Regions from separate parts of the Shewanella sp. HL-SH8 genome, predicted to be linked through region 1. Evidence: predicted binding sites of a transcription regulator. Region 1 holds the regulator's gene; each other region holds the start of a gene.

Region 1 (4,939 bases):
TGGTGCCTTAAGAGAACTCACTGATTTGTTGTTATTAAGCCAAAATAAATTTGAAAGTGCCCATGGTATGAGCATATGAATCGAACCACACTGGCTATTTGTGCATTTTTTGGCTTAGCCTTGGTATTGTATTGGCAAGTACAAGTCAAACGTAACCAAATGGCGTTAATTAAAGATCCTAGAATTGAGCGACCTGATTTTGTGGCTGACAATCTTCGCACGACAGAATTTAATAAACTCGGGTTTATTGACAGCAAAGTTAGCGCCGAGCATATGGAACATTTCACCAGCACAAATACCACTTCATTTACTGCGCCTGTACTCCTTCTTTACCCTGAGAATGGTAAAGCGCAGTGGCAAATAACAGCTAAAAATGCGACCTTAGCTCAACATTCAAATGAAGTCAGTTTACATAACGATGTAGTAATTGATGCCATTGATATTGAAGAACCATTACAATCACTTGAAACTCAACAAGTCACCTTTAATTTAAACACTATGATAGGTCGTTCTGAAGAGTCAGTTACCATTAAAGGTAATGGTTTTATTATTCAAGGCTTAGGGCTATTTGCCGATCTCAATGCAGAACAAATTACCTTACTCAGCCAGGTAGAAGGGACATATGAACCACATTAAGTTTTTAACCACATTGCTCGGTAAAAGCAGTGTTATTTGCACTTTAGCGATTAGTGTATTAGCAGGCAACGCCGTAGCTAAAGAAGGCGATTTGAAGCAAGAGCTTAAAATTGCTGCCGTAAGTCAACGAGCAGACGTTAAAAATAATCAAATTATTTTTAACGGCCCAGTAAAAATTACCCAAGGCTCGATCAATATCGAAGCCGATGAACTGCGGGCATTTTCAGCTGAAAACGGCCAGACTAAAACGCTCATTGCGACCGGTAACCCTGCTACATTTTCACAAGAACTTGATGATGGTCGCATAGGTACAGCAAGCGCCAATGAAATTCGTTATGACTTAGCAACAACTGGACTGTTATTAACCGGTAACGCTAAGCTAGATCAAGCAGGCAGTAAAGTGACTGGTAACGTGATCCGTTACAATATCAATGCTCAGGAACTTATCGCTGAAAGTACCGGTAAAGGTGAAGATCGTGTTATTACCATTATTCAACCGGAAAATTTCCAAAATGATGAGTCACCAGCACAAAAATTACCTGAAATCCCGTTAAAAAAGCAAGGTAACCAATGACCCAAATTACCTTAACAGCTGAGAACTTAGCCAAAAGCTATAAAAGCCGTCAAGTGGTTAAAAGTGTCAGCTTAACTGTAAAAACAGGCCAAATTGTCGGACTACTTGGTCCCAATGGCGCAGGTAAAACGACCACGTTTTATATGGTTGTTGGTTTAGTCAAAAGTGACCATGGCCGCATTTTAATTGATGACGATGACTTAACTGCTGACCCAATGCATTTACGTGCGCGAAAAGGTATTGGCTATTTACCACAAGAAGCCAGTATTTTTAGAAAGCTCAGTGTGCACGATAATATTATGGCCGTGTTGCAAACCCGAAAATCGATGACTTCGGATGAGCGAATTCAGGAACTGGAGCATCTTTTAGAAGAATTCCATATTACCCATATTCGCGATAGCTTAGGCATGTCGCTATCTGGTGGTGAAAGACGACGGGTAGAAATTGCACGCGCTTTAGCAGCCAATCCTAAATTTATATTGTTAGATGAGCCCTTTGCGGGTGTTGACCCTATTTCAGTGATTGATATTAAGAAAATTATTCTGCAACTCAAACACCGTGGCCTAGGCGTATTAATTACTGATCATAATGTCCGTGAAACACTTGATGTGTGTGAGCGGGCATATATTGTTAGCCAGGGGAATTTGATTGCCGAAGGCACCCCAACTGAAGTACTCAACAATCAGCAAGTTCGAGCAGTATACTTAGGCGAACAATTCAAGCTATAGTTAATCTAAATAGGATCTGAAGCACTTGCTTGGCAAAATGTTTCTGGCGACTAAGTTAATTGATCGTGTATAGGTAAAGTAAAACCATTTGTTAAAAAATTGCGACTATCACTCACTTTAATCAGTGTAGAAAGCCGAATTCTTCTAGGGATCAGCAGTAATGAAAGCTTCACTCCAACTTAAAATGGGTCAGCACCTCACTATGACCCCACAGCTGCAACAAGCTATACGTTTGCTGCAGTTATCATCTTTGGAGTTACAGCAAGAAATTCAACAAGTATTAGATTCCAATCCTTTGCTTGAAATGGAAGATGAATTTTCAGCACTTAGCAACAAAAATGATAACTCAAAAGACCTATCAGAAACTGACTTCAATGAAGTAAGCGCACCTGTAGTCGAAAAAGACACTTCAAATGTCGACACCGCAGAGTCAATGACTAAAGAGCAAATGTCTGAAGACTTGCCAATGGACACTACCTGGGATGAAGTGTACAGCGCCTCCCCAATGGCAAGCCCTGGTTCGGGTTCTGGCAGCATGCCAAATGATGACATGCCCTTCCAAGGTGAAACATCCGAAGGATTATACGAGCATTTAGAATGGCAAAAAAATCTAACGCCTTTTTCTGAAACAGACCTCGCTATTGCCACAGCCATTATTGATGCCATTGATGACACAGGTTATCTCACCCAAAGTACTGAAGATATTTTAGAAGCTATGGGCGATGATTCTGTCGAATTAGACGAAGTCGAAGCGGTACTAAAACGTATACAACATTTCGACCCTCTGGGTGTCGCCTCACGTAGCTTAAGTGAATGTTTATTGATTCAACTTGTTCAGTTTGCCCCAGACACGCCCCATATTGATAATGCCAGAATGTTAATCAAAGATTATTTAGATTTGATTGCTGGACGTGATTTTCGCACACTCATGCGCAAAACTAAGCTAAAAGAAGATGAGCTGCGCGAAGCAATTGAATTAATTCAATCTTTAAATCCACGTCCTGGCACGATGATCACCCCACCGGATGATGAATATGTTATCCCAGACGTGTCAGTGACCAAAAAGAATGGCCGTTGGGTGGTTGAATTGAACCCTGATAACATGCCAAAAATAGGTATTAATCAACAATATGCCGCCATGGCAAAAAGCAGTAAGAGTTCAACAGACACTCAATTTATTCGAGGTCACTTACAAGAAGCCAAATGGTTTATCAAAAGCTTAGAAAGCCGCAGCGACACCCTGCTTAAAGTATCCAATTGTATTGTGCAATTTCAGCAAGGTTTTTTTGAGTACGGTGCTGAAGCCATGAAGCCTATGGTGTTGAATGACATAGCTGAAGCTGTCGAAATGCATGAGTCCACTATTTCGCGTGTCACCACACAAAAGTATATGCACACACCGCGCGGACTGTTCGAACTTAAGTATTTTTTCTCTAGCCATGTCAGTACTGATGATGGCGGAGAATGTTCGTCTACAGCAATTAGAGCTTTTATTAAAAAGCTGGTTGCTGCTGAAAACCAGAAAAAACCACTAAGCGACAGTAAAATGGCAGATCTTCTGGCAGAACAAGGGATTAATGTTGCACGTCGCACCATAGCGAAATACCGCGAAGCGATGATGATCCCTCCCTCAAACCAACGTAAGAGTTTATAATCTACCTAGGCAATTGGAGGATAAATATGCAAATCACCTTAACGGGTCATCATATTGAAATTACTGAATCACTAAGAGAATATGTCACAAGTAAGTTTACAAAACTTGAACGACATTTCGATCAGATCAATAATGTCCACGTAGTATTAAATGTCGAAAAGCAACAACAGATAGCTGAAGCAAAAGTCAGCTTGAATGGAGCTGAGGTATTTGCGACATCTGAACATGCTGATATGTATCACGCTATAGACGCCCTGATTGATAAACTCGATCGTCAGGTCATTAAACACAAAGAGAAATTAACTAAGCATTAATGATGGAACTTAGTACCATCCTGCAGCCGGAATGCACCTCCTGTGCCACACCGGGCAGTAAGAAAAAGGTACTGGAGCTTATCAGCGATTTAGCTGCAGCCCAGTACCCATCCCTCTCTTCACAAGAGATTTTTGAAAGCCTAGTGGCCAGAGAAAAAATGGGTAGCACAGGAATAGGCTCTGGCATTGCAATCCCGCATGGTCGTTTAACGTCCATCGTTCGCCCTATCGCGGTTTTTATAAAGTGCGAAGAAGCGATTTCATTTGATGCTATCGACAAACAACCAGTGGATCTCTTATTTGCATTACTGGTGCCAGCAGACCAGTGTCAGCAACATCTCAGTACCCTATCCTCAATGGCTGAAAAGTTATCGGATAAACATATTCTTAAGCAGTTACGAAAAGCAAGTAACTCAACTGAACTCTATCAGGTTATCACAGCATGAAATTAGTCATTGTATCCGGTCGTTCGGGCTCAGGTAAATCTGTCGCACTTAGGGTACTAGAAGACCTAGGTTACTATTGCGTTGATAACTTACCACTGCCCTTAATTGGACGGCTATTAGAACAGCTTAGAAACACCAATGAACTGGTGGCTATAAGTGTTGATGTTCGAAATATAGAAGAGCAAGGTAAAGTATTACAGCAGCAGCTAGCGTGGTTATCTGACGATACGGAAGTCATAAGCTTTTTTTTACAGGCAAGTGATGAGGCACTACTAAAACGTTACAGTGAAACCCGACGACTACATCCTTTATCGAAAAAGAATATGTCCCTACAAGATGCGATTCAATTTGAAGGTGAGCTACTAGCGCCTATTTCTGAATACGTAGACCATTTTATCGATACATCTAAGCTAAATATTTATCAACTTAGTGATCAAGTACGTGAAATTTTAATGGGCAGTGTTGATAAAGAGTTAGTGATCAATTTTGAGTCATTTGGTTTTAAATATGGCATGCCTGCCGAAGCCGATTTTATGTTTGATGTACGCTTTTTACCTAACCCACATTGGGAAATAGAATTACGCCCC
Region 2 (4,939 bases), 2.1 Mb from region 1:
CAATACTACTAATACTGATGGGTAAATCAGCTAAGCCTTGGCGAACTTTTTCCAAATATTCACTGTAGCTCATACCAACACCTGCATAAGGAATAAACAGCCATTTTTGTCCTGCTATACACAATGGTTTTATAAGCTCAACAGCATGGTGTAAATACGGGGTGTCACCCACTCTAGAAGCGCTCAATAATAAAGCATTCACTGACATAAAATATCCTTTTTTTCTTCAATAACCACAGTCGATTATCCCCATATTAACAAAGTTAATAGCAGCAAGATAATAGAGATGACTTTCCGGTTTTTGTGTCGCGACATTTAAGTTTCAATTAAGTATCTGTACCTAAAATCTGCGAGTAATAATGTATCTTGGTTGATTAAATCATATTTAATCTACAATACCTTGAAAATCATTTTACCGGACATATTATGTCTGTAGAATGTATTGATATCGGCAATCTTGCCAACACAGGAGCTAAAATGAAGCGTATCTTTTTGTTAATTGCGACCAACATGGCAATTTTGCTAGTGGCCTCAATTGTAATGTCTATTCTAGGAGTTAACACTTCTACGATGAGTGGATTATTAGTGTTTGCTGCCATTTTCGGTTTTGGTGGCGCCTTTATCAGTTTAGCCATTTCAAAATGGATGGCAAAGAAAACCATGGGTTGTGAAGTGATCACCAATCCACGTGATAATACTGAACGCTGGTTAGTTGAAACCGTTGCTCGTCAAGCTGAGCAAGCAGGTATAAAAATGCCAGAAGTGGCAATTTACCAATCACCTGAAATGAATGCGTTTGCTACTGGCCCAAGTAAGAATAATTCACTGGTTGCGGTAAGCTCAGGCTTACTTTATGGCATGACCCAGGATGAAATTGAAGGCGTTCTAGCCCATGAAGTTAGCCACGTTGCTAACGGTGACATGGTAACGTTAACGCTAATTCAAGGTGTAGTGAACACGTTCGTTATTTTTGCAGCACGCGTCGTTGCGGGTATTATTAATAATGTTGTCTCTAGTAACAGTGAAGAAGGTGAAGGTTTAGGTATGTTTGCCTATATGGCCGTGGTGTTTGTATTAGATATGCTGTTTGGTATCTTAGCTTCAATCATTGTGGCTTACTTCTCTCGTATACGTGAGTTTAGAGCCGATGAAGGTGCTGCACGTTTAGCGGGTAAGAATAAGATGATCGCTGCGCTTGAACGTTTAAAAACGGGCCCAGAAGCAGGTGCAATGCCAGCTCAAATGTCAGCGTTAGGTATTAGCGGTAAGCGTTCTATGGCTGAGTTTATGATGAGCCATCCACCACTAGAAAAACGCATTGCGGCTTTAAAGAACAGCTAATATTGCCGGTAAAATAAACACCACTAAACTGGAGCATTGTGCTCCAGTTTTTTTTATAACTTTTATTATGGATGTATTGATGTAGCGCTCGTTTCAAGTTTAGCTTCAATGCTAAAGTCTTGTTATAACATGATAGTTGCTTAAGTACGGTAGTTCGACTAAATTGGATTTAAGCTAAAAAAATCATCCATATAAGGTCTCAATCATGAATAATGACCTTTATTCAATACCATTGTGGCTAGCGTGGATAAAAAGAGGTTGATATGAAAAATATTTTCTTATGTTCCCTATTCGCTGTTTGTTTTGCTGTGCTCCCTTTTTCAATTGGCGCGTCTGCCGCAGAGGAAAACTTAGCTGATTTTCATGCCGGCATGAACGGGTGTGAAAGCTGTCATGTAAATGAAGAACCTTCGGTTGACGGTGGATATGAATTTGAACAATGTCAAAGTTGCCATGGTTCATTAGCTAAAATGAATGATAACCATAAACCGCATGATGGCATGTTGATGTGTGTCGATTGTCATGCGGTACATGAAGTGAATGTAGGTGAACAACCTGCTTGCGAAGCCTGCCACGATGATGGTCGCGTGGCTAAATAGTGCGTAAGCTAATGTGTTGATGATGGTGTTATATCAACACTTTTTGCGACATTTTTTCAATACTATCGATCATTGTCTACTTTGTTTTATCGCCTTCAAATAACCCACCTTGCTAAATCTTTATACCTCTAAAGAGGTATTTTAATTACTTTGTTTTCAATAAGATGCGCAACATTGGTGCGACTTGTTGCACTTTGGCTGCGCAATATTCGATTACTTTCCTAAGTAAATATATAAAAAACCTTTAATTTCAATCCGGTATAAATTTGGCACGCTAGTTGCGATATTAAATGCAATTATTGTAGCGAGAAGATAGGTGTAGGAATGACGGATATTCAATCAAGTTGTGCATATTGTGGTGTTGGCTGTGGATTAACCATCAGCCAAAATTCAACACACACACTTGGTGAAACCGGCTTAGGGTTGACGTTGCAAGGCGACAATGTTCACCCTGCTAACTTTGGTCAGCTATGCGCTAAAGGTGAACGTTTATTAGAAAGCCTAAACCAGCCCAACACATTGCGCTACCCTAAGTTACGCTCAGGTAAACCACTCGATTGGGATGCAGCTACACAATTAATTGCAGATACATTTCAGCAAACCATTGATCAATATGGTTCAGATTCAGTGGCCTTTTATTTATCAGGTCAGTTACTCACCGAAGATTATTATGTTGCCAACAAGTTTGCTAAAGGTTTTTTAAAAACCGCTAATGTCGATACTAATTCACGCCTGTGTATGTCTTCAGCAGTGAGTGCAATGCAACGTGCATTTGGTGAGGATGTGGTGCCAGGTTGTTATCAAGATTTTGAACACGCCCAAGTGATTGTATTAATTGGTGCTAATACCGCATGGACCCATCCGGTTTTATTTCAGCGCATTTTAGCTGCAAAAAAGAACAATGGCGCTAAGCTGGTGGTTATCGACCCTTTATCTACAGCAACAGCTAAACAGGCCGATTTACACTTGGCGATAGCACCAGGTGCTGACTTAGCGTTATTTATTGGCTTGCTGGGTTTTATAGCGGACACCAACACGCTTGAACACAGCTATATTGATGCTCATACCGAAGGTTTTGCTGACGCGATTGGTCAGGCACAACAGATCAGTGCAGATCTGCACATGCTTGCCGACTCTGTAGGGATAGCTTATACGGTCTTGATTGAGTTTTATCAACTTTTTAGCCAGCATGAACAAGTTATTACGGCTAGCTGCCAAGGGGTTAACCAGTCAGTCAATGGTACCGATATTACTAATGCAATGATTAACTGTCATCTTGCGTTAGGTCAAATAGGCCAGGTTGGAGCCGGATTCTTTTCGCTGACCGGACAGCCTAATGCCATGGGCGGGCGAGAAGTAGGTGGTTTGGCTACTCAATTAGCCTGTCATATGGGATTTGCTGATAGTGAGCAGGCGTTACTGGCTGACTTTTGGCAATGTAATACAGTGGCCAAACAAAAAGGCTTAGCCGCTGTCGATATGTTTGATGCATTAGCCGATGGTAAGATAAAAGCTATTTGGATCATGGGCACTAACCCAGTGGTATCGCTACCTAACAGCGCTAAAATTGCCAAAGCACTAGCCGATTGTCCGTTTGTGGTGGTGTCTGAAGTGAGCCCTGACTCTGATACAGCTAAGCTGGCAGATATATTACTTCCTGCCCAAGGCTGGTCTGAAAAGTGTGGCACAGTCACTAATAGCGAGCGCACTATTACCCGCCAACGCAGCTTTATCACTGCCAAAGGTCAGGCAAAACCTGATTGGTGGGCGGTGAGCCAAGTGGCGATTAAAATGGGCTTTAACGGCTTTGATTTCGAACATAACGCCGCTGTATTTAGCGAATTTGCATTACTCAGTGCCAAAGTGAAACAGGCTTTTCCAGATAAACACTTTAATCTTGCCGGACTCGCTGGATTAACGAAAACTCAATATGATGATTTAGTGCCAACACAGTGGCCAGTCGCAAGCATTGAACAAATAGGTCAGCAACATCAGCGTGTGTTTTCAAATGGTCAGTTTTCTACTATCAGCGGTAAAGCACAGTTTATTACGCCTGCGAACGTATCAACTCACTTAGCCAAAGGGCAATCAGTGAATGGTGTTGATAGTATTGAGTCAAGTACCCCCGCGTTATTGCTCAACAGTGGTCGCAGCCGAGATCAGTGGCATACCATGACACGAACAGGTCATATTGCAAGTCTGAGGGCAAGAGTGCCAGAACCTGTGATCCATTTACATCCAAAACAACTGGGTTTATTTAATCTAGTGGAAGGTGGGTTAGCCCGTATTCAAGCGGAACAAAAAACAGAATCAAAGCCCCGAGCTTTTACAATGGCTCGAGTGGTCGCAGATAAAGACATGCCAGTCGATGTCGCCTCTATGTCTATGCACTGGTCAAAGCAGTTTTCACTGACTCAGGGAGTTAACCAAGTTGTTGACAGCCGAGTGGACCCTATTTCACAGCAACCTGGATTTAAGTGCCAAGCTGTCACTTTATCGCCGGTGGCGTTAGCCCTACAAGGGGTGGTATTTGGCATTCATGACAAAGCGGCCGCAGGCCTTTGTTGGCAAGTGGCTCAAACGTTAATCAATGGTATTTGTCATCATATTGGTTTTGAAAACCAACAAGATGGTTTTGCATATCAAGCCACGCCCCATTCATTAAAGTGGACCTTAACGCGAGTTAGTCAATCTGGGCATCAGCTGTTGCACATTCAATGCAATATCCAAAAAGGGCAGTTAATTGCGTTGAAACTGTTATCTGACAAACCGGTGAATGTGGCATTAGAACCTATGGGCGCATTTATTGGTAAAACCTTAAATAGTCAGCTATTAAGCCAACTTCATCAACAGATTAAAGCTGGAAATAGCCCATTAATTTGTGCCTGTACAGGCATGACTGAAGCTGATATCGGCGATGAAATTAATCTGCAGTTTAATCAGCAAGTATTTAACCAAGGTTTGACTAACCTTAGTTTTGAACAGGCTTTAGATGCGAC
Region 3 (4,939 bases), 920 kb from region 1:
TGGTGACTTTATTTGCATTGATGTTTCTAGGACACTGGCTTATACAGACTATGATGGATTTTTTCTTCGAGATGATTAACCTTATCCCTGTAGTGATTGGGTAGGCCGATGGAAATATTGTTTGATGAAATCAGTCAGACAATTGCCATGTATCTATGGCCGCTCTTTCGCATATCAGCCATGTTGATGACCATGACTGTCTTTGGCGCCAATACAACGCCCTCTCGCGTCAGATTACTTTTCTCAATGGCATTTACGTTTGCCATTGTGCCTGTACTCCCCCTGTTGAAAATGTAGAGCTATTTGCACTTAGCTCAGTGTTTATTACTTTACAACAGCTTTTAATTGGTACTGCAATGGGCTTTGTGAGTGTGATGATGATGCAAACATTCGTGCTGACAGGACATATTATTGGTATGCAAACCAGTTTAGGTTTTGCATCAATGGTTGATCCGGGCTCTGGTGAGCAAACCCCTGTGGTGGGTAATATATTCTTGCTTCTTGCTACGTTAATATTTTTAGCTGTTGATGGTCACTTACTAATGTTTAGAATGATTGTCGCCAGTTTTGAAACTATTCCAGTATCGGCAGAAGGTATTAATATTACCACCTATAAAAATCTTGCTGAATGGGGATCTTATATGTTCGGCGCGGCACTAACTATGTCTATCTCAGCCATTGTTGCGTTATTATTGATCAATTTATCTTTTGGTGTAATGACCCGTGCATCACCACAGTTGAACATCTTTTCAATAGGTTTTCCAGTCACCATGGTTAGCGGATTAGTGATATTGTGGCTAACATTAGGTCCTATCATGGCACATTTTGATGAAGTATGGTTAGCAGCCCAATTATTGATGTGTGATATTTTACAACTGCAATGCCAAATTGATGGTGATGTTGCTTTTTAAGGACACAGTAAATGTCAGAAGCTGACAGTGGTCAAGAACGCACAGAAGAGCCCACCAGTAAGCGTCTTGAACAGGCGCGTGAAAAAGGTCAGGTTGCTCGCTCTAAAGAGTTAGGCACTGCTGCGGTATTACTTGCTGCATCGGTTGGCTTTGCTATGACTGGGCCTGCTATCGCCAAAAGTTTATATACCATAATGAAACAAATTTTTACCATGGAGCGAGATCAAATCTTTGATACTAATTCGATGTATCGAATTTGGGGCGTGGTGGGCAATGAGCTTGCTTGGCCTTTGGTAAGTTTTATTGCTTTGCTCGCTTTGGTATCTTTTTTGGGCAATATCGTTTTAGGTGGCTTGTCTTTTTCTGTAAAAGCTTTTATGCCCAAGGGCAGTAAAATGAGTCCCGTTAGTGGATTTAAGCGAATGTTTGGAACGCAGGCGTTAGTGGAGTTAACTAAGGGTATAGCCAAATTTTCGGTAGTAGCCATTGCTGCGTATTTCTTACTAAAGTTCTATTTTTACGATATTTTAATGTTGTCTAGCGACCATTTACCTGGCAACGTTTACCATGCTTTAGATTTATTAGTATGGATGTTTATTCTGTTATGTTCCTCGATGCTAATCATTGTGATTATTGATGTACCGTTTCAAATTTGGAATCACAATAAACAACTTAAAATGACCAAACAAGAAATTAAAGACGAGTACAAAGATTCTGAAGGCCAACCTGAAGTTAAAGGCCGTGTCAGACAACTGCAACGAGAAATGGCGCAAACAAGGATGATGGCCGAAGTGCCCAATGCTGATGTTATTGTGGTCAACCCTGAACACTATGCTGTAGCGGTTAAATATGATGTTGCCCGCTCCTCCGCACCATTTTTAATTGCTAAAGGAGTTGATGATGTTGCATTTAAAATTCGTGAAATCGCTCGTGAGCATAACGTTGCGATTGTGTCTGCACCACCATTAGCAAGGGCTATTTATCATACAACAAAAGTAGGTCAACAAGTGCCAGAAGGCTTATTTACCGCTGTTGCTCAGGTGCTTGCATATGTATTTCAGTTAAAACAATACCAAAAAGGTAAGGGGCGTCGTCCTATACCAGTCCCGTTAAAACAACCCATTCCGGATGAACTAAAGCATTAATAACACTCTTAGATTGTTTTTTAATCCTAGTAAATAGATTCTATTATCAAATTATGATTGAATTTTTTTGTTGGCTTAATTCTTGCTATTTGACTGTACGCGTCAAAAATTCATCAGTAAAAGGCTTTCGCGAATGGATGTAAAAGCAGTTTTCGGGCAATTTAAACAAATCCGACCATCAACCTTTAAAGGAATTGGTACGCCTCTGTTAGTGTTGGCGGCATTAGGGATGATTGTTTTACCGATCCCGCCATTCTTATTAGATATCTTGTTTTCATTCAACATTGCACTGGCTTTAGTCGTGCTGCTTGTCGCTATTTATACCGACAGGCCACTCGATTTCGCCGCTTTCCCCACAGTACTTTTAGTGGCTACTTTACTAAGACTTGCCTTAAATGTGGCTTCAACTCGAGTGGTATTACTAGAAGGTCATAATGGTGGCGACGCGGCGGGTAAAGTCATTGAAGCCTTCGGTTCAGTGGTTATTGGTGGTAACTATGCTGTTGGCTTAGTTGTATTTTTAATCTTGATTATTATCAACTTTGCTGTTGTTACTAAAGGTGCAGGTCGTATCTCAGAGGTCAGTGCGCGGTTTACCTTGGATGCTATGCCCGGTAAACAAATGGCCATTGATGCTGACTTGAACGCTGGCATTTTAAATCAAGATCAAGCGCGTATTCGTCGCGAAGAAGTCACTCGCGAGGCAGACTTTTATGGTGCGATGGACGGTGCCTCAAAATTTGTAAAAGGCGATGCCATAGCCGGTATTATGATTTTGGTGATTAACATGTTGGGCGGCTTCGTCATTGGTATGGTTCAGCATGGAATGGATTTTTCTAGTGCAGTAGAAGTTTACACTCTACTGACTATTGGTGATGGTCTAGTCGCTCAAATACCTGGTTTACTACTTTCAATTGCAGCTGCTCTAATGGTTACTCGTCAAAATGAATCTGGTGACATGGGCCAGATGATGATGAGTCAGATGTTTGACAAGCCTAAGTCGTTAGCTATTGCAGCAGGTTTGTTATTTGTTATGGGTATTGTACCTGGTATGCCACATGTTGCCTTTATCAGTTTTGCATTTTTGACAGCCGGTGCGGCTTATTTTGTTAACAAACGTATTAATGATAGAAAATCCGCAGCATTAGAGCTTGTCAAAAAAGGCCCGCCAGATATTAAAGATAAAGAACCAAAAGATTTAAGTTGGGACGATGTTCGTCACGTTGACACTATCGGTTTAGAAGTCGGATATAGACTCATCCCCTTAGTTGATAAAGGTCAAGGTGGAGAGTTATTAAGTAGAATTAAAGGGGTGCGTAAAAAGCTATCACAAGAGTTAGGTTTTCTAGTGCCAGCAGTGCATATTCGTGACAATCTCGATTTATCGCCAAATTCATATCGTATTCATTTAATGGGCGTGGTGGTTGGTGAGGCTGAGGTGAGGCATGATTGTGAGTTAGCCATTAACCCTGGGCAGGTTTATGGCAAGCTTGATGGCATAGAAACTACCGATCCTGCATTTGGGCTAGAAGCCGTTTGGATTGCACCAGAGCAACGTGAGCATGCGCAAACACTAGGCTATACAGTGGTAGATACTGCAACTGTGGTAGCAACTCATATCAGCCAATTACTCAGTAATAATGCTGCTAAGTTATTAGGCTATGAAGAAGTACAACAATTAATGGACATGCTTTCTAAACAGTCACCAAAACTTGTTGATGGCTTTATACCGGATGTAATGTCGCTAGGTAATGTGGTTAAAGTAATGCAAAATCTATTGAATGAAGGCGTGTCTGTGCGTGACTTACGTACTATAGTGCAAACTTTGCTGGAATACGGCACCAAAAGTAATGATACTGAAGTACTTACCGCTGCAGTTCGAATCGCGCTAAAACGTATGATTGTGCAAGAAATATCCGGACCTGAGCTAGAAATCCCCGTCATTACTTTGGCTCCAGAGTTGGAACAAATGTTGCATAAGTCTATGCAGGCGACAGGGGGAGAGGGGCCAAATATTGAACCAGGCCTTGCAGAACGCATGCAGCAGTCATTACTTGATGCTTCACAGAAACAAGAAATGGTCGGTCAGCCAGCCATTTTATTGACATCAGGCATGCTACGTTCAACTCTGTCACGATTTGTTAAGTACACTATTCCAAATTTAAGGGTAATTTCGTATCAAGAAATTCCAGATGAGAAACAGATACGGATTGTTTCATCTGTTGGCCAATAGTGATAACGTCAGATAAAAGAGGTGCGTAAGTGAAAATTAAACGATTTTTTGCCAAAGATATGCGCGCAGCATTAGCGCAAGTAAAAGAGACCCTTGGCTCTGACGCTGTCATTATGTCGAATAAAAAAGTGGCAGGCGGGATCGAGATTGTCGCCGCCGTTGATTACGATGAGCCTAAGGCGAGTGCCGCTATGGCGGCACCGACTCCAGGCTTTATGGATCTAAGTGAGGATCGCGTATCACTTGCATCTAACTCTGTAATCAAGGCAAAGACAAAAATTAATCCACCGCCAGCGGCAGATTCATTACAAGCGTTGTTAGAGAAACAACAAAGCCGCTTAAGTCAGCAAATGCCTCCTAAAAAAGATGACTCTGATTTACCTGAATGGGCGCGCCAATTACAAGGCGTGACAGCTGAGGCGAAGCCAGCTAAACCCCAATATCAGCAACAAGCTGGATTTGATAAGCAGTCAAAAAATAATAAGGTCAGTTCGACCGAAATGGATGCGCTTCGTGAAGAAATGGCTTCATTACGTAACTTACTGACTCATCAAGTATCTTCATTGATGACTGAACAAAAAAAGCGGAAAGATCCTGTGGGTGCTATGCTTGAAAGTAAACTACTTGCTGCAGAGTTTTCAGCACCCGTT
Region 4 (4,939 bases), 370 kb from region 1:
ATTCAAAGCCGCCATTTTGCGCTCCAATATATTGGGCCAGCCACTGGTGAATAGGCATTTTTCGATGTTGAGTGGCATTGTCTCTTGAATAAACTTGCTTTATTTGGGCGACATAAGAAGAAGGTAAGCTATAAATTTGCTCAGGTGAGATGATCTCAGTTGTGGTAAATAGCTCGTCATGAAATAGTGATTCCAAATCAATGGGCTCTACTGAAACAGACGTGGACTGACAGCCAGACAGTGGCAAAAAAAGTGCAAACATTACCAATATAGGTAACACTCTTTGCTTAAGTTGATGTAAGCCAGTAATAGGATTGACGTACTTTTGAAAGGTAATAGACCACATAACCCAACCCTCTTAATCGAAATACGAATAAGGTAAGTTTAGTCAAGTAAACCCTTTTCAGCCAAAAAGACGTGAATTTAACAACGGGCATCCACCAGTTCAACTCAGATTAACAGAGTACTATTTAGGTTGTGCTGGATGCTTAGGCGGATCTATTTTAATAAATAACTCTTTATTTTGATAGTCATACGGACGATAAGCAAAGCCATTACAGCTAAAATATCGATACGGCAAAGCAAATGGAATACAGCCCACTGGCAGGGCCTGTAAAATTTCAATTTGCTGCTGCATTCTGAGCGCCTCTTGCCATTCGAACTCTTTAGCAATTTGATCGCGAACGGCAAAAGCATCAAATTGTTCAGATGACTTTCTTACTACAACTTGCCCTGCGCTAAGTGAATAACTGACCATAGAACTTATCGCGATTACCGTAAAAGTCATAAAGTGATTGAAGGTATTCATAGGCCGTCTCAAATGATGTCATAAACAATAAATCTAGCACATAAAAAAACAGAGCCCTAAAGGACTCTGCTTAAATATTACGACACTTGTAAAATTAGCTACCGTTTTTTACGCTAACAAACTCAGGATAAGCGTCAATACCACAGTCAGATGCATCCATACCGACATACTCTTCCTCTTCACTAACACGAATACCCATAGTCACCTTGAGAACAAACCAAACTAAAAGTGACGCTGAGAATACCCAGCCAAAGATAACTGCTGCACCGAATAACTGCGACCCAAAGCTTGCATCAGCATTTGATAATGGCACTAGCATTAGTCCTAATAAACCTGCTACTCCATGAACTGAGATTGCGCCCACTGGATCGTCAATTTTGATACGGTCAAAACCAATAATTGAGAAAATAACCACACCACCAGCAACTAAGCCAATGACACCAGCCATAACAAGTGAAGGCGATAATGGATCTGCCGTAATTGCCACAAGACCTGCTAAAGCACCGTTTAATATCATAGTTAAATCAGCTTTACCCCACACCACTTTACACACAATCAAGGCGGCTATAGCACCGAATGCGGCGGCGGAGTTAGTGTTGACGAAAACCTTAGCCACGGCTGACGCATTTTCAGCATCAGACACCAATAACTGTGAACCACCGTTAAAGCCAAACCAACCCATCCACAGAATAAACATCCCTAAGGTTGCCATTGGTAAATTAGAGCCTGGAATTGGATTAACCTGGCCGTTAGCACCGTATTTGCCTTTACGAGCACCCAGTAATAATACACCAGCAACAGCCGCTGCTGCACCCGCCATGTGTACTATGCCACTGCCCGCAAAATCAACAAAACCAGCTTCTGATAAAAATCCACCGCCCCAAGTCCAATAGCCTTCAACAGGATAAATAATCGTCGTCATAAACACTGAAAATGCCAGGAAAGCCCATAACTTCATGCGTTCTGCAACTGCACCCGATACAATCGACATCGCGGTAGCAACAAATACAACTTGAAAGAAAAAGTCAGACTCTAATGCGTGGTCAGCATCAGCAGCTTGCGAACCAATTAATGCTCCAAATGAAGGAATAATACCGCCTTCAGCGTTGTCGACATACATGATGTTATATCCAACAAGCAGGTAGGTTACACAAGCGATAGCATATAGACATACGTTTTTAGTTAAAATTTCAGTGGTATTTTTTGAACGTACTAAGCCAGCTTCCAACATGGCAAACCCTGCAGCCATCCACATCACTAATGCACCAGAGATCAAAAAATAGAAAGTATCTAATGCAAAGCGTAACTCGCTAACAGTTAGTCCTAATTTTGCTAATTCTTCCATTATCATTGCCCCTTATAATGCTTCGTTATCAACTTCACCGGTACGAATACGCACGGCTTGTTCTAAATTAGTTACAAAAATCTTACCGTCACCAATTTTGCCGGTATGCGCTGCAGTGGTAATAGCCTCAATTAACATATCTAGGTTTTCTTCTTTAGTGGCTATTTCTAATTTTACTTTAGGTAAAAAATCAACTTGATATTCAGCACCACGATAAAGCTCAGTGTGACCTTTTTGACGACCAAAACCTTTCACCTCAGTAACTGTCATACCCTCAATGCCCATACCAGCTATTGCTTCACGGACATCATCCAATTTAAATGGTTTGATGATTGCGCTGACGAGTTTCATCCCGACCTCCAAAAATTAATAAAATATGAATTTGTTATATATTTGTTGATAAAACAGATTCAATCATCAGGCCAGTTTTTTAAGTTAATGTTTTAAATAGAAATAGAGTAAATTTTCAATAAAAATAGCGACAATTTAGCACCATAATGGTGCACTAAAAACTAGGCCGCTTGATATTGGTGCAGCTCTACGATGAAATGAGCGAAGAAAAGATTAGTGTTAGCCAAGTGATAAACCGCATAAAAAAAAGCCCTCTTTCGAGGGCTTTACTAAAGCATTTAGCTAATTCAAGTTAACTCTTCAAAGTTGCCTTGAGTAAACTTACAACTTACTTATAAGTCGCTTCGCGTTTTTTTGCTTCTTCTTGCCATTTAGGCACTAGATTTTTCTTGAATGCTTCTTTTTCTGCATTCATTGTTTTCATGTCCATGCCTAATGCTGCTTGCGCTTTTGCTTTAGTCGACGTGTCAGGATAAGCAATGGGTTGCTTAACACCTTTAGCCGCCAATAGGTGAGCAAGCTTAATACGTGCATTAGCCGCTTTATCAACCGCGGTGCCTAAAATACGTAACGCTTCATCAGCTGCGTGAGCCGCAACACCATGTGATGCAGTTGCATAGTCCCAACGCCACTGTGAATGACGGATATCCATAAGGATAGGCTTCATTTCAGCTTCAGTTGCACCCGCATCCCAAGCCGCTTTTGCTTCAAAGTGAGCTTTAACTAATTGTGCTTCAGCACTGGCTTTAAGTTCACCTACTTTTTGCTTGCGTTCATTAGTTAAATTAACCATGAACTCTTTGCTTTGGCTATGGCAGGTAGCACAGGTTTCATCAAAACGATCGAACGGATTACCCACTTTGTGATCGGTAAACTTACCTTTACCATTTGCTTTAGCCACTTTAGGCATATGACAATCTGTACAGGTTACGTTGTTTTTTCCGTGCACACCTGCTTTCCAAGTTTCATAACCTGGATGCTGTGCTTTAAGCATAGGAGTTCGAGATACAGCATGGGTCCAATCAGAGAACTCCATATTGTCGTAGTAAACTTCCATTTGCTCAACAGTAGTTCCCATATCCCACGGGAACTTCACAAAACCAGGTTTATCAGCGGTTTTCTCGAAGTAGTACTCTACATGGCACTGCGCACAAACCATAGATTGCTTATCTTTACGTGACGCTTTATCAAAAGGTGTGCCAATTGCACCTAATGCACGATCGACATATGGACGAGAGATGCGTAATTTAGGCGATCCTTTTTCATGACAGTCACTACAACCGATTGTGTTAACAATTTCAGGTCCGCCTTTAGCCCATTTGCCCGTAAAATAGCCATCTTCGCCTTGCTCTTCGATTACACGGGGAACATCTGGACTTTTACAACTCCAACATGCCATCGGCATTGGGCCGTCTTCAGCATTTTTAGGGGCGCCAGTACGTAATGTGTTAGTGACGTCAGTAACCGCATAATGGTGACCACGTGGTGCATTATAATCTTTTGCGAAACCGTAACCTGCCCATAAAACCACTAAGCTAGGTACCTCTTCCAGCATATCAACAATTTCTTTACTTTCGCTGGTATCATGCCAAGACTCATACTGAGCAGAATACTTATCTTTATATACTTCACTGCGGGGTTCAGTCTTATCACTTGCTATTGCACCAGCAGCTAAAAAGCTGGTCGCAATGACTGCACTTAATACAGTATTTGTTATGTTCATCTTCATCACCTTCACTCCGTGTTACTTTATAATTAATTTATAACCACGATCTTTCCAAGGTCAAAATTAGCTATTTAAGCCTTAATTAAGAATACCCCTTTCGGGGTATAGAGATAGAAGTATGCGCCAGATCAATATGTGAACGTGTTGTATCTCACATTTTTTCAATTCTGTTAATGTATTAAAGCGCTAGCTAATGTAGAACTCTCTTTTCACCTGTGTTTCAGTGGTGTTTTAAGTAGATAAACATGTCACACTAATTCAGCTGAAAAACGTCATAAAATGGATCGAAAATGTTAAAACGCGGTAGTTTAACCTCTACGATACTGGGAGTAATGTTAGTGCTAATCTTACTTTCTTCAAGTTTAGCTGTGTACTCAATTATTAATTTATCATTCAGCATTGGTGATGCCCGAGCAATCAATGCCTCAGGTTCATTACGTATGCAAAGTTATCGACTATTGCTATCTGCCAACACAGAAAATGACCAAGTCAACGCCAAAATTGAAGAGTTTGAAAACACTCTCAACTCAAATGAACTGCAAAATTCCCTCGCATGGTACAGCCCAAAAACCTTATCAAAACAGTACTTACTAGTGATAGATAAATGGCAGTTAATGAGAACCTATGCAGAAACTGGTGAAACCAAGCTTTATAGTGAAGCGTTAACCGATTTTGTTGATACCGTCGATACTCTGGTATTAGAAATCGA

The links. The regulator sigma-54, encoded in region 1, starts transcription at its own class of promoters, with help from an activator protein. The targets are predictions, from matches to a motif close to GTTGGCACGNNNNTNGNNT.
Region 2: ACRWQN_RS13755 (molybdopterin oxidoreductase family protein) is a predicted target of sigma-54. The motif match lies at 2,206-2,224, and genes of this name have one in related genera.
Region 3: flhA (flagellar biosynthesis protein FlhA) is a predicted target of sigma-54. The motif match lies at 2,126-2,144, and genes of this name have one in related genera.
Region 4: ACRWQN_RS05585 (P-II family nitrogen regulator) is a predicted target of sigma-54. The motif match lies at 2,562-2,580, and genes of this name have one in related genera.

Annotation. Positions count from the first base shown of each region.
Region 1 is NZ_CP195039.1:870,366-875,304, reverse strand. Features, by position in the region: gene kdsC (3-deoxy-manno-octulosonate-8-phosphatase KdsC) at 1-79, shown strand, start outside; gene lptC (LPS export ABC transporter periplasmic protein LptC) at 76-636, shown strand; gene lptA (lipopolysaccharide transport periplasmic protein LptA) at 623-1,210, shown strand; gene lptB (LPS export ABC transporter ATP-binding protein) at 1,207-1,938, shown strand; gene ACRWQN_RS03965 (RNA polymerase factor sigma-54) at 2,099-3,592, shown strand; gene hpf (ribosome hibernation promoting factor) at 3,619-3,906, shown strand; gene ptsN (PTS IIA-like nitrogen regulatory protein PtsN) at 3,909-4,352, shown strand; gene rapZ (RNase adapter RapZ) at 4,349-4,939, shown strand, end outside.
Region 2 is NZ_CP195039.1:3,118,155-3,123,093, reverse strand. Features, by position in the region: gene pepE (dipeptidase PepE) at 1-208, opposite strand, end outside; gene htpX (protease HtpX) at 478-1,341, shown strand; gene ACRWQN_RS13760 (cytochrome c3 family protein) at 1,605-1,940, shown strand; gene ACRWQN_RS13755 (molybdopterin oxidoreductase family protein) at 2,265-4,939, shown strand, end outside; gene ACRWQN_RS13750 (hypothetical protein) at 4,933-4,939, shown strand, end outside.
Region 3 is NZ_CP195039.1:1,795,158-1,800,096, forward strand. Features, by position in the region: gene fliQ (flagellar biosynthesis protein FliQ) at 1-104, shown strand, start outside; partial or broken gene fliR (flagellar biosynthetic protein FliR) at 109-911, shown strand; gene flhB (flagellar biosynthesis protein FlhB) at 923-2,056, shown strand; gene flhA (flagellar biosynthesis protein FlhA) at 2,190-4,289, shown strand; gene flhF (flagellar biosynthesis protein FlhF) at 4,319-4,939, shown strand, end outside.
Region 4 is NZ_CP195039.1:1,243,884-1,248,822, reverse strand. Features, by position in the region: gene ACRWQN_RS05600 (tetratricopeptide repeat protein) at 1-262, opposite strand, end outside; gene ACRWQN_RS05595 (hypothetical protein) at 467-787, opposite strand; gene ACRWQN_RS05590 (ammonium transporter) at 903-2,153, opposite strand; gene ACRWQN_RS05585 (P-II family nitrogen regulator) at 2,166-2,504, opposite strand; gene nrfA (ammonia-forming nitrite reductase cytochrome c552 subunit) at 2,833-4,227, opposite strand; gene narQ (nitrate/nitrite two-component system sensor histidine kinase NarQ) at 4,521-4,939, shown strand, end outside.